2 linked regions of the Marichromatium purpuratum 984 genome follow. The protein of the gene in region 1 interacts with the protein of each later gene in a pairwise test. Links are inferred from orthologs where the notes say so. Each region holds a gene or a part of one and is shown on either strand. Other genes may lie near its edges. The genes, in order: MARPU_RS02960 and rpe.

Region 1 (6,864 bases):
CCTTCAAGCGTTACATGGACGAGGTCTACTCGGCAGGACTGGACGGCACCCTCTGCCACGGCGACGGCCGCAGCCGTCGCGAGCCCTCCAGACAGTACGGCTCCGGCGGCACCCTGACGGGCAAGCGCTACATGCTCTCGCTGACCTTCAACGCGCCACGCGCGGCCTTCGACGACCCCGCGCAATACCTCTCCCGGGGGCAGTCGGTCGACGACCTCTTCCTGCCGATGCACATGACCTTCCGCTTCTTCGGCATGGAGGCGATCGAAACCTTCGTCTGTCACGACGTCATGAAGAACCCGGACATCGAGAACGACCTGATGCGCTTCGACGCCCATCTGGAACAGCACCTGGCGGGATATTCCTGAAACAACGACGGAAAACGACGCGCGGAGCGCGGCGTGCGAGATCATCCGGGGACAGGCAGGACGATGGATGGAGCTGGCGGACGGATTCGAACCGACGACCTACTGATTACAAATCAGTTGCTCTGCCAACTGAGCTACGCCAGCCTTGAGGTAGGGGTGCCGGCACCCAAGAAGGGTGCTGGGGGAGGCGATTCTAGCGCGAAGCGCAGCCGATGCTCAAATGCCGTCGTTCGTCCCGACCGACGGCGCACCATGACACCAGCGCCGAGGAGACCGCCGATGAGTCGGATCCAGCCACCCGGACGCCCGTTCGACGACCCCGAACTGTGCGCCAGCCGCGCCGAACTGGCGCGCGCGCTGCGCACCTTCCTCCCCGCCGAGGCGGTGCTCGCGCGCGAGGAGGAGGTGCGCCCCTACGAGTGCGACGGACTCTCGGTCTATCGCCAGACGCCACTGCTGGTGGTCCTGCCGCGCGATGTCGCCGAGGTGCGGCAGGTGATGCGGCTGTGTCATCAGCGTCGGGTGCCGGTGGTCGCGCGCGGCGCCGGGACCGGACTCTCGGGCGGCGCCCTGCCCTGCGGCGAGGGCATCGTGCTCAGCCTGGCGCGGCTCGACCGCATCCTCGCGCTCGAGCCCGAGGCGCTGCTGGCGCGGGTCCAGCCCGGGGTGCGCAACCTCGCCATCAGCGAGGCGGCGGCCGCCCACGGGCTCTACTACGCCCCCGACCCCTCCAGCCAGATCGCCTGCACCATCGGCGGCAACGTCGCCGAGAACTCGGGCGGGGTGCACTGTCTGAAATACGGCCTGACGGTGCACAACGTGCTCGCGATCAAGCTGGTCAGCGCCGCGGGCGAGCTGATCGAACTCGGCGGCGAGGCGCTCGACGGCCCCGGCTACGACCTGCTCGCGCTCTATATCGGCTCCGAGGGCATGCTCGGGATCACCGTCGAGGTGACGGTACGGCTGCTGCCCCGCCCGCCGCTGGCGCGCGCCCTGCTCGCCGCCTTCGACGACGTCGGCCGCGCCGGCGCGGCGGTGGGCGAGATCATCGCCGCCGGCATCCTCCCGGCGGGGCTGGAGATGATGGACGGTCCGGCGATCCGCGCCGCCGAGGACTTCATCGGCGCCGGCTACCCGGTCGAGGCCGCCGCCATCCTGCTCTGCGAACTCGACGGTACCGAGGCCGAGGTCGCCGCCCAGGTCGAGGCGGTCGAGACCCTGCTCGCGCGCGCCGGCGCCACCGAGGTACGGGTCTCGCGCGACGAGACCGAACGCGCACGCTTCTGGCAGGGGCGCAAGTCGGCCTTCCCCGCCGTCGGCCGGATCTCCCCCGACTACTATTGCATGGACGGCACCATCCCGCGCCGCGCCCTGCCCGAGGTGCTGCGCCGCACCGCCGAGCTGGCCGCCGAGCACGACCTGGCGGTGGCCAACGTGTTCCATGCCGGCGACGGCAATCTACACCCATTGATCCTGTTCGACGCCAACCGTCCCGGCGAACTCGAACGCACCGAGGCGCTCGGCGCCCGTCTGCTCGAGCTGTGCGTCGAGGTCGGCGGCACCATCACCGGCGAGCACGGGGTCGGGGTGGAGAAGCTCGGACAGATGTGCGTACAGTTCAGCGCCCGCGAACTGGCCCAGTTCCACGCGGTAAAATCGGCCTTCGACCCCGCGGGACTGCTCAACCCCGGCAAGGGCGTGCCGACGCCACGACGCTGCTCGGAGTACCGTCAGCTGCCCTCGCCCGCGCACCCGCACCGACATTGATCGGCCCGGCACGCGCCGGGCCCGCGCCAGCGAGGACGTGACCGCATGACCCGAACCCCATCGATCAGACCGCTGCCGACATGGCGCGCGACGGCGGCGCTGCTGCTCGCGCTCGGCGCGCTCGCGCCGCTGCGCGCCGCGCCGCTCTCGGCGACCCTGATCGCCGAACGCGCCTGCCCGGCCACCGTCGCCATCCGTCACGACGCCAACCCCGGGGCGATCCATCTCGACCCGGGCACACGCTACCCGGTGGTCGGTGCCAACCGCCCCGACCAGCCCAGCCACTACCTGCTGCGCCTGCAGGGCGTCGAGCCGTCCCAGCGTTGGGTGGCGCGTGACTGCGGGCGGCTGGTCGAGGTCGCCGACACGGCCACGCCGCCGGCCCCAACCGGCGAGCCGCGCTATCTGCTCGCGGTGAGCTGGCAGCCGGCCTTCTGCGAGCGCCGTGGCCGCGCGCCGGAGTGCCGCGACCAGACCCCGCAACGCTTCGACGCCCGCGCCTTCTCGCTCCACGGGCTGTGGCCACAACCGCGCGACAACGTCTATTGCGACGTCCCGGCGAGGGCGCGGGCGCTGTCGCGCGACGGCGACTGGCAGCAGCTGCCGGCGCTCGCGCTCGCACCCGACACCCGGCGCGAACTCGACCGGGTGATGCCGGGCACGCGCTCGGCGCTGCACCGTCACGAGTGGGTCAAGCACGGCAGCTGCTACGGCGACGACCCCGAGGGCTATTTCGCCGACTCGCTACGGCTGCTCGCCGCGCTCAACGCTTCGCCGGTCCGTGACCTCTTCGTCTCGCGCATCGGCCAGCACCTGCGCGCGAGCGAGGTACGCGCGGCCTTCGACAGGGCCTTCGGCAAGGGCGCGGGCGAGCGGGTGCAACTGGTCTGTCACGACGGCCTGATCAGCGAGCTGCGCCTCGCCCTCAAGGGGCCGATCGAGGCCGGGCACGGGCTCGACGCGCTACTGCGCACCGCACCACCGCGCGCTGCCGGCTGCAAGGGTGGACGTGTCGACCGCGCCGGTCGCGACTGAGCACATCGCCGTCCTGCACCCCCGAGCGACATCTGTACAATGTGCCCCCTCGACTTCAGGAGCACGGAGACACTATGGCCAAGTACGACATCTATGGGATCGGTAACGCACTCGTCGACATGGAATTCGAGGTCGATCCCAACGACCTCGGCATCCTCGGTATCGACAAGGGCGTGATGACCCTGGTCGACGAGCAGCAACAGGCAGCGATCATGGATCACCTCCGTGATCGCCGGCACCAGCGCGGCTCGGGCGGGTCGGCGGCCAACTCAGTGATCGCGCTCGGTCAGTTCGGCGGCACCGGTTTCTACTCCTGCAAGGTCGCCGACGACGAACTCGGTCACTTCTACATGCAGGATCTGGTCGAGGGCGGCATCGACACCAACCTCCACACCAAGAAAGAGGCCGGCGACACCGGCCGCTGCGTGGTGCTGGTCACCCCCGACAGCGACCGCACCATGTGCACCTTCCTCGGCATCACCCAAGGGCTATCGACCGACGAGTTGGTCGAGGACGCGCTGCGCGACTCGCGCTGGTTCTACACCGAGGGCTATCTGGTCACCTCCGACAGCGCCCGCGAGGCGGCCAAGGCGGCCAAGCAGCTCGCCGACGAGGCCGGCGTCAAGACCGCCCTCTCGCTCTCCGACCCCAACATGGTCAAGTTCTTCAAGGACGGCCTGCTGGAGATGATCGGCTCGGGTGTCGACCTGCTGTTCGCCAACGAGTTCGAGGCCATGGGCATGGCCGGCAGCGAAGACCTCGGCGACGCCGTCGCCTATCTCAAGACCCTCAGTCGCAGCTTCGCCATCACCCGCGGCCCACAGGGTGCGCTGGTGTGGGACGGCGCGCAGATGCTCGAGATCGCCCCGGTGCCGGTCGAGGCGGTCGATACCCTCGGTGCCGGCGACATGTTCGCCGGCGCCTTCCTCTATGGTCTCAGCCAGGGCTGGGATCATCAGCGCGCCGGCGATCTGGCCTCGGCCGCTGCGGCGCGACTGGTCACCAGCCTCGGCCCACGTCTGACCACGGAGCAGACCCAGGCGGTGCTGCGCGACTTCGCCTGATCCCGCCCGCCCCGGCCCGCCGGGACCCTGGCCCCGGCGTCATCGCCCGTCCTCGACGGGCACCATCGATCACCCCGGTAACCCCACCATCATGAAGCTCCTCGCGATCGACACCTCAGGTGAGACCTGTTCAGCCGCCCTGCTGCAGGACGGGACCCTGACCCAGCGCCTCGAGACCGCCCCCAGACGCCACGCCGAACTCATCCTGCCGATGATGCAGCAGCTCGTCGACGAGGCCGGACTGCGGCTCGCCGATCTCGACGCGCTCGCCTTCGCGCGTGGACCGGGGTCCTTCACCGGGGTGCGGATCGCCGCCTCGGTGATCCAGGGCGTGGCCTTCGGCGTCGACCAGCCGGTGATCCCGGTCTCGACCCTGGCGGCGATCGCCCAGGGCGCCTACCGCCGCAGCGGTCAGACCCGGCTGCTGGTGGCGCTCGACGCGCGCATGGACGAGGTCTACTGGGGGGCCTTCGAGATCAACGAGGCCGGGCTGGCCGAGGCGCGCGACAGCGAGCGTGTCTGTGCCCCCGAGGCGGTACCAGTGCCGGAGGGCGATGGCTGGTACGGGGTCGGTCCCGGCTGGACGGTCTATCAGTCACGGCTGCGCCCGCAGATCGGCGCGGCGCTCGCCGGGATCCTCGAGGAAGGGGTCTGCGAGGCGCGCGACCTGGCGGTGCTCGCCGAGGCCGAGCACCGGCTCGGTCACGAGGTGGCGCCGGAGCTGGCCATCCCCGTCTATCTGCGCGATCAGGTCACCCGCAAGGGCTGATCCCGGGAATGACCGACGACCAGCGCCTGCTCATCGACTGCTTCATGGCGGCGATCGCAGCCGTCGGCGGCACCCGGGCGGTCACCCGCGCACTGGAGGCGCGCGCGCCGCCTCACCCGGTCGAGCTGTTCGCCATCGGCAAGGCCGCAGCCGCCATGGCCCGAGGCGCCTGTGACACCCTCGGCGCCGAGGCGATCACCGGCGGTCTGCTGATCACCAAGCCCGGACACGTCGACCCGGCCGACTTCCCCCGACTCGATTGCCGTTGCGGCGGCCACCCGCTGCCCGATGCCGGCAGCCTCGCTGCCGGTCAGGCGCTGATCGCGCGGCTCGCCGCGCTGCCCGCCGGGGTCGAGCCACTCTTTCTGATCTCCGGCGGGGCCTCGAGCCTGGTCGAGGTACCGGTCGCCGGGGTCGATCTCGATACCCTGGTGCGGGTCAACGACTGGCTGCTCGCCAGCGGCCAGTCGATCGCGACGATGAATCTGGTGCGCAAGGCGCTCTCGCGGATCAAGGCCGGCGGCCTGCTCGCCGCCTGTCCGGCGTGGCGGACACCCCGGGTGCTGGCGATCTCCGACGTCCCCGGCGACGACCCCGGGGTGATCGGCTCCGGGCTCTTGGTGCCCGAACCGGAGCTGGCGGCCCGCTGCAGCGGGCTGCGCGGGCTGCCCGACTGGCTCGATCGGCTGGTTCGCCACGGACTCGCCGTGCGCCGCGCGCCCACCGGTCCCGGCCCGGAGATCGAGCTGGTGGCCACCGCCGCCCACGCCCGCGCCGCCGCGCTCGCACACGCCCGCACACTCGGGCTCGCGACCTGGCCGCAGCTCCAGCCGCTCGCCGGGGACGCCGCCGTCGCCGGGCAGCGCCTCGCCGAACGGCTCGGGACCACGGCCCCGCCGGGGCTCTATCTGTGGAGCGGCGAGACCACGGTCACGCTGCCGCCCCGCCCCGGACGCGGCGGTCGCAACCAGCACCTCGCGCTAGCCGCGGCCATCGCCCTCGACGGCCGCGACGACGTCACCCTGCTCAGCGCCGGGAGCGACGGCAGCGACGGGCCCACCGAGGACGCCGGGGCGCTGATCGACGGGACGAGCTGCGCGCGAGCACGCCGGCTCGGGCGCGACCCCGCCGAGCACCTCATCGGCGCCGACGCCGGCAGCCTGTTCGCCGCCACCGGCGAGCTGCTGCGCACCGGCCCCACCGATACCAATGTCATGGACCTGGTGCTGGCACTCAGGCGCTGAGACGGATTAGTCCTTGAGATAACCGAGCTGGTCGACGTTGAACGGGGTCGGGGTCAAACCGAGCCGGGCGAAGCTGTCGTTCTCGCTACAGACGTTGCTCTCGAGCAGCATCTGGATCTGGTCGCGACTGATCGGGAACCAGGGATAGCGATCGAACAGCCCGGCCATCGCCCGGACTGCAAACACCGGCGCCGGGACCATCGCCTTCTGCTTGCCGACGGCCGCGGCGATGGTGCCGAGGATCGCCTTCCAGCTCAACCGCTGCGGGCCACACAGGCTGTAGGTCTGGGACTCGGTGCGCGGCTCGCCGAGTGCCAGGGTGAAGGCGCGGGCGACGTCGTCGATATGCACCGGCGCCAGCTCGAAGGCCCCGGCCTGCTGCGGCAGCAGCCCGTCGTAGAACAGCGGCGCCGGGATCGGCGCGCCGATGATGTCCTTGTTGAGCTGTGAGCAGAACTCCATGCGCCCGCGTGGATCGCCGAAGACCACCGAGGGACGGAAGATGGTCCAGGTCAGCCCAGAAGCCTTGAGCGCCTCCTCGGCGGCGAACTTGGTACGTTGATAGGTCGTACCATCGGGTCGCACCCCATTGGCGCTCATGAGCAGGAAACGCCCCA
Region 2 (6,946 bases), 290 kb from region 1 along the record:
CGGCATGATCGAGACCGTCGAGCTCGACCCCGGCGGCGAGATCGCGCATCACCGCCGCGGCGGCGGCGATCTCGGTGACCGACTCGCCCTTCATCCGCAGCGCGACCAGGAAGCCGGCGATCTGTGCCGCGCTCGCCCCCCCGGTCATGATGGTGTGCATCACCGCGCGCATCTGCGCGTCGTCGAGGTCACGTCGCTCGATACAGTGTGCAATGGCGTCCTTGATGTCCATCAGTCCCGATCCTCGATGAAGTTACGCAGCAGGTCGTGGCCGTGGTCGCTGAGGATCGACTCCGGGTGGAACTGCACCCCCTGGATCGGCAGGCTGCGGTGTCGCACCCCCATGATCGCATCGAGCGCGCCGTCCTCGGTCTGCGTCCAGGCGGTCACCTCGAGACACTCGGGGAGGCTCTCGGGGTCGATCACCAACGAGTGATAGCGGGTCGCCACGAAGGGGTCGGCGAGCCCGGCGAACACCCCGCAGGCGCGGTGGTACACCGGCGAGGTCTTGCCGTGCATCACCTCGCGGGCGCGGACGATGCGCGCGCCGAACACCTGGCCGATCGACTGGTGACCGAGACAGACGCCGAGGATCGGCACCCGCCCGGCCATGGCGTCGATCAGCGCCATCGAGATCCCCGCCTCGTTGGGGGTGCAGGGCCCGGGGGAGATGACGATGCGCTCGGGGCGCATCGCCACCACCTCGTCGACCGTGCACTCGTCGTTGCGCACCACCCGCACCTCGGCGCCGAGTTCACCGAAATACTGCACCAGGTTGTAGGTGAAGGAGTCGTAGTTGTCGAGCATCAGCAACATGGTCATTCCCCCTTCAGCCCGCAGCCGTAACGATCGATGCCCATCTCGGCGGCGCTCACCGCGCGGAAGATGGCGCGTCCCTTGTTCATGGTCTCCTGCCACTCCAGCTCGGGCTGGGAATCGGCGACGATGCCGGCGCCGGCCTGGATGTGCAGGGTCCCGTCGCGGATCACCGCGGTACGGATGGCGATGGCGGTGTCCATGTTGCCGTTCCAGGAGAGATAGCCCACCGCCCCGGAATAGATCCCGCGCTTGACCGGTTCGAGCTCGTCGATGATCTCCATGGCACGGATCTTCGGCGCCCCGGAGACGGTACCCGCGGGGAAGGTCGCACGCAGTACGTCGATCGCGCTCATCCCCTCGCGCAGCCGCCCGGTGACGTTGGAGACGATGTGCATGACGTGCGAGTAGCGCTCGATCACCATCTTGTCGGTGAGGCGTACGCTGCCGATCTCCGAGACCCGGCCGGCATCGTTGCGCCCGAGGTCGATCAGCATAAGGTGCTCGGCCAGCTCCTTGGGATCACTCAGCAGATCGCGTTCGAGCGCCTGGTCCTCGGCCTCGTTGGCGCCGCGCTTGCGCGTCCCGGCGATCGGGCGCACGGTCACCTCCTCGTCCTCCAGCCGGGTGAGGATCTCGGGCGAGGAGCCGACGATCTGGAACTCGCCGAAGTCGAGGAAGTACATGTAGGGCGAGGGGTTGAGCCCGCGCAGCGCCCGGTAGAGATCGAGCGGCGGGGCCTTGAAGGGGATCGACAGCCGCTGCGAGAGCACCACCTGCATGCAGTCGCCGGCAAGGATGTAGTCCTTTGTCCGCTCGACCGCGTCCTTGAAGCCCTGCTCGGTGAAACCGGAGACGAAGTCGCTCTCGTCGACCCGGCGGCGCTCGCCGCTGTGGTGCGGCACCAGCGGTCGACACATGCGCTCGGTGAGCGCATTGATCCGCGCCTGCCCCGACTCCAGGGTGTCGCCCGCGGTGGGGTCGAGATGGAGGACGATATAGAGCCGACCGCTGAGGTTGTCGAATACCACCACCTCGTCGGAGACCATCAGCAGGATGTCCGGGGTGTCGAGCAGATCGGGGTTGGGCGAGTCGCCGAGCCGGGGCTCGATATAGCGGATGGTGTCGTAACCGAAATAGCCGACCAGACCGCCGGTGAAACGCGGCAACCCCTCGACGTCGAAGGCCTCGAAACGGGCCTGATAGGACTCGATCCAGGCCAGCGGGTCGGCGACCTGGTGCGACTCGATCACGGCGCCGTCGCGCTCCAGGCTGACCTCGTGACCACGCACCCGCAGCAGGGTGCGGCAGGGCAGGCCGATGATCGAGTAGCGGCCCCATTTCTCGCCGCCCTGGACGGACTCGAAGAGATAGGAGTTGGCGCCGGCGGCGAGCTTGAGATAGACGCTCAGCGGGGTCTCGAGGTCGGCGAGGACCTCGCTGACGAGCGGAATGCGGTTATAGCCCTGCTCGGCGAGGGCACAAAAGGTCTCGGGAGTCATGTGGATCTCCTGACGGCTGAGTTTGGACGATAGGGGTCAGACGAAGGCGACTTAGCGTCGCCATCGCCACCCTACCGTCACTCGAGCCGCGTCGATCCACATGAGGTGTCAGAGTCCGTTTGCCGTGTCGTCGCCCCGCGTTCAGCGGGACGGGGCCAGTATCCCGGTCAGTTCGGTCAGCGAATCGATGACCGCGTCGGGACCGCTGTCGCGGATGTCCTGGCCGTGATTGTACCCATAGCTGGTGCAGATGATACCGAATTTTGCCGCCCGTGCAGCACGCACATCGCTCACCGAGTCGCCGATCATCAGCGAGGCGGCCGGTTCGGCGCCGAAATGACGCGCCGCATGCTGCAGCGGCAGCGGATCGGGCTTGCACGCCGGCAGGGTATCGCCGCTGATGATGATGCCGAAGTCCTCGTAGAGCCCGAGATGACGCAACAGCGGCCCGGTGAAGCGCGCCGCCTTGTTGGTCACCAGCCCAAGCGGATAGCCGGCCGCCTTGAGGAAGTCGAGCCCCTCGCGCACCCCGGGATAGAGGGCGGCGCGCTCGAAGGTGTACTCGGCATAGAGTTCGAGGAAGATCGGATAGGCGCGATCGAAGTCGAGCGGATCGGGCTCACCCTCGAGCGCGCCGACTAGGGCGCGACGCACCAACCGCTCGAGCCCGTTGCCGACCCAGTTGCGTACCGCCGTCTCGCCGCAGGGCGCGCGCCCCAGACGCGCCAGCATGGTGTCGACGCAATAGGCGAGATCGGGGACGCTGTCGACCAGGGTGCCGTCGAGATCGCACAGCACCATCTGCGGACGCTGGAGCGGCCCCATCAGCGCTCTACCCCGGCCAGCGCCTCGCGCATCTGACCGATGATGGTGTCGTAGCGGTTGGGGTCCTCGGCGCAGCCCTTACCGAAGATGCCGGAGCCGGAGACGAAGGTATCGGCGCCGGCGGCCTTGATCTCGGCGATGTTGTCGACCTTGACCCCGCCGTCGATCTCGAGACGGATGTCACGACCGCTGGCATCGATACGACGGCGCGCCTCGCGCAGCTTGTCGAGGGTCGCGGGGATGAAGCTCTGCCCGCCGAAGCCGGGGTTGACCGACATCAGCAACACCATGTCGACCTTGTCCATCACATAGTCGAGATAGCTCAACGGCGTGGCCGGGTTGAACACCAGCCCCGACTTGCAGCCCTGATCGCGGATCAGCTGCAGGCTGCGGTCGATGTGCTCGCTGGCCTCGGGGTGGAAGGTGATGTAGCTCGCACCGGCGGCGGCGAAGTCGGGGATGATGCGATCGACCGGCTTGACCATCAGGTGCACGTCGATCGGGGCCTCGACCCCGTGCTTGCGCAACGCCTCGCACACCAAGGGTCCAATGGTGAGATTGGGCACATAGTGATTGTCCATGACATCGAAATGGACGATGTCGGCACCGGCGGCCAGCACCTGGTCGACCTCCTCGCCGAGCCGGGCGAAGTCGGCCGAGAGGATCGACGGGGCGATCAGGTCTCGGGTCATGGCAGGGTCCCCCTGGATTGCTGTTATTGTGCGACGCGCCCCGAGCGGGACGCGACTGGGTACGAACAGATGCGCCGCGCGGGCTCAGAACCCCATCGGCGGCGACAAGGTGAAGGAGACGCTCGACGGCTCGTCGTACTCGACATCGCCCTCCTCCCACTCCAGCGAGCCCATGCTGTGGGCATCGCGCCAGTAGGTCTGGTAAAGCTCGAACACCGGGTTATCGAGTACCTGGGTGGGCGCGCCGAGGGTCGCCTCGAGCTGATCGCGGGTCACGCGATACCAGTCGAGTCCGGCCTCGCCCTTGACGAAGGTGATCGCCGCCAGGCGATCGTCGACGAAGCGCAGGATGCGCTGATCGAAACGCACATCGCCCAACACGGGATCGGTGCGCGGATCGACACAGATAGTGAACTCACGCCCTTGGAAATGCTCCTGGTGCAACACCTCGAGGCCTGCCGGCCGAGCATCTTCCCAGTCCAATCCACCGCGCGCACGATCAAGCTCGGAGGCGAGCGCCTGGCCGCCAAAGAGCAGCGCCAGCGCCGCGATCAAACCGTACCACTTCACTCCACCACGCATCCTCGATACCACCATCGCTCATCTCGTTCAGGAGCGCCCGAGTATAGGCAGAGCCCGCACACGGGTGCAATGACGGGCCGTCACCAGCGACCAGGGGATTGAACCGCCAAGATACCGTCTTGCCCGTCAAGCGCCGATCTGCAACCAGCCTCGCCTACTGGAGGCTGATCGCTGGAAGCTGATTCGAACCGCCAAACCGCAAAGAGCGCAAAGGAGAGGTAGAGCCTCCAGCGACCAGCCTCCAGTCGCCAGTGGGTGTGCGTTCTCAGCAGCAGCACGGCCTGTCATCACCTTGGCGCCAGTGCTTGAGGACCAGCGACCACTGGCCGCTGGTCGCTGACAACTTGAACACCTTTGCGCTTTTTGCAGCTTGGCGGTTCGATCCTCCCGGCTGGTGGCTGGTGGCTGGTGGCTGATGGCTGGCGGCTGTTGGCTGGCGGCTGGTGGCTGGTGGCTGGTGGCTGGTGGCTGGTGGCTGGTGGCTGGTGGCTGGTGGCTGGCAAGCGTAAGCGGCAGCACTCACCCGCGGGCGCGGGTGATGGTCTCGTAGGCGCGGCGGATCTCCTGGGTCTTCCGCGAGGCGGCACGGACCTGCGCCTCGCTCGCCCCTCGCGAGACCAGCTTGTCGGGGTGGTGCCGGCTCATCAACCGACGATAGGCTTGCTTGACCTCGGCGTCGCTCGCCCGGGCGCGCACGCCGAGCAGTGCGTAGGCGCCAGCGAGCGCGGGCTGACGGCGCGGCGCCGCACCCGCCGCCGAAGAGGTTCCGGCGCGCTCGCGCGAACGGCGACGCAGCGAGACCACCAGCTCGATCCGACGGTAGACCGCACCCGACATCGCGAGCCCCCGGCGTATGGTCTCGAGCGCGGCACGCTGCGCCCGCGACGGCGGTCCGTCGACATAGGCCATTGCCAGCGCCACCTCAAGCAACGGGCGCGCCAGCACGCGGCGACCGGCGATGACCTCGCGCAGCGCGGCGACCTCGGCGGAGAGGTCAAACGTCGAGGCCTTGCCGGCATTGAACAGAGCGATCGCCGCCTGACGCTGCGGCGCACCCAGCCCCATCTCAGTCATCACCGACTCGGCCTGGGCGATCTCGCCCTCGCTCACCCGGCCATCGACCTTGGCCAGATACCCCATGATGCGGAAGCCACCCTCGAACAGGCTCTGCTGGATGCGTGAGCGTTGTTCCAGGGTGAGGCGCTCGCCCCCAACCCCGCCCCAGCCACGATCGACGCCACGCCCGAGCGCGGCACCGAACAGCGCCCCGAGCGGACCGCCGAACACCAACCCGAGACCGCCGGCGACGGCCGTACCGAACCAGCGCATGCATGTACTCCGTATGATGATTGCGACATCAGGATGTCGGGCCGGATCCACCAACACCAGGGGCCGGCGCAGGCTCGCAAGACTAGCACGACGCGGCGGGCCTAACCCGTCCGGTTTGGAGGGATTGCTAAGATGATGCGATCACCACTTCGCACCGGTCACAGGAGACCCAGATGCACTACAGACGACTCGGCCGCACCGACCTCGAGGTCAGCGCGCTCTGTCTCGGCACCATGACCTTCGGCGAACAGAACAGCGAGGCCGAGGCACACGCCCAGCTCGACCGCGCCCGCGCCGCCGGGATCAACCTCATCGACACCGCCGAGGTCTATCCGGTCCCGCCCTGCGGCGAGACCCAGGGGCGCACCGAGACCTATATCGGCAACTGGCTCAGACAGCGCGGCTGTCGTGATGACATGGTGCTCGCCACCAAGGTCGCCGGTCCCGCCGACTGGCTGCCGCACCTGACCAGACGGCTCGACCGACACAACATCGCCAACGCCATCGAGGGCAGCCTGCGTCGCCTGCAGACCGATGTGATCGATCTCTACCAGCTGCACTGGCCGGACCGGCAGACCAACTTCTTCGGTCGGCTCGGCTACAGCGCCGCCGAGATCGACGACAGCGTGCCACTGCGCGAGAGCCTGGAGGCGCTCGCCGAGCTGGTGCGCGCTGGCAAGATCCGCCATGTCGGTCTTTCCAACGAGACCCCCTGGGGGCTGATGCACGCCCTGGCACTGGCCGAGCAGCACGGCCTGCCCCGGGTGGCGAGCATTCAGAACCCCTACAACCTGCTCAACCGCACCTTCGAGATCGGCCTCGCGGAGGTCGCGCTGCGCGAGGACTGCGGCCTGCTCGCCTACTCGCCGCTGGCCTTCGGCGTACTCACGGGCAAGTACCTCGACGGCCAGCGCCCGGCCGGAGCGCGCGTCACCCGCTTCTCGCGCTTCAAGCGCTACAACAACCCCCAGGCCGAGGCGGCCACCGCCGAATACGTCGCCCTCGCCCACCGCCACGGTCTCGACCCGGCACAGATGGCGCTGGCCTGGGTCAACACCCGCCCCTTCGTCACCAGTACCATCCTCGGCGCCACCACACTCGAGCAGCTCGAACACAATCTCGGCAGCCTCGAGACCGAACTCGACGCCGCGCTGCTCGCCGAGATCGAGGCGATCCAGACCCGTCAGCCCAACCCCTCGC

What was found.
Region 2: the proteins of MARPU_RS02960 (region 1) and rpe interact in binary tests that used the Escherichia coli proteins (3 or more experiments, as listed by UniProt). The link is inferred for Marichromatium purpuratum 984 from one-to-one orthologs.

What each region holds. Positions count from the first base shown.
Region 1 is NZ_CP007031.1:635,660-642,523, reverse strand. What follows is about bases 2,480-5,239. They hold MARPU_RS02960 (adenosine kinase), read left to right. Parts: upstream 2,480-3,244; coding sequence 3,245-4,234; downstream 4,235-5,239. Other genes in these bases: MARPU_RS02950 (glycerate kinase type-2 family protein), read left to right, coding at 5,012-5,239; tsaB (tRNA (adenosine(37)-N6)-threonylcarbamoyltransferase complex dimerization subunit type 1 TsaB), read left to right, coding at 4,326-5,003; MARPU_RS02965 (ribonuclease T2 family protein), read left to right, coding at 2,480-3,170. In the rest of the region: MARPU_RS02980 (NAD(P)H-dependent oxidoreductase), read left to right, coding at 1-368; MARPU_RS02970 (FAD-linked oxidase C-terminal domain-containing protein), read left to right, coding at 648-2,135; more of MARPU_RS02965, read left to right, coding at 2,181-2,479; more of MARPU_RS02950, read left to right, coding at 5,240-6,247; MARPU_RS02945 (SDR family oxidoreductase), read right to left, coding at 6,254-6,864. UniProt on the Escherichia coli protein: Catalyzes the ATP-dependent phosphorylation of fructoselysine to fructoselysine 6-phosphate. Functions in a fructoselysine degradation pathway that allows E.coli to grow on fructoselysine or psicoselysine.
Region 2 is NZ_CP007031.1:345,534-352,479, reverse strand. Bases 1,990-4,831 are described here. They hold rpe (ribulose-phosphate 3-epimerase), read right to left. Parts: upstream 3,836-4,831; coding sequence 3,143-3,835; downstream 1,990-3,142. Other genes in these bases: MARPU_RS01575 (hypothetical protein), read right to left, coding at 3,920-4,405; MARPU_RS01585 (phosphoglycolate phosphatase), read right to left, coding at 2,460-3,143; trpE (anthranilate synthase component I), read right to left, coding at 1,990-2,318. In the rest of the region: trpD (anthranilate phosphoribosyltransferase), read right to left, coding at 1-232; MARPU_RS01595 (anthranilate synthase component II), read right to left, coding at 232-816; more of trpE, read right to left, coding at 819-1,989; co-chaperone DjlA, read right to left, coding at 4,937-5,746; MARPU_RS01565 (NADP(H)-dependent aldo-keto reductase), read left to right, coding at 5,920-6,946. UniProt on the Escherichia coli protein: Catalyzes the reversible epimerization of D-ribulose 5-phosphate to D-xylulose 5-phosphate.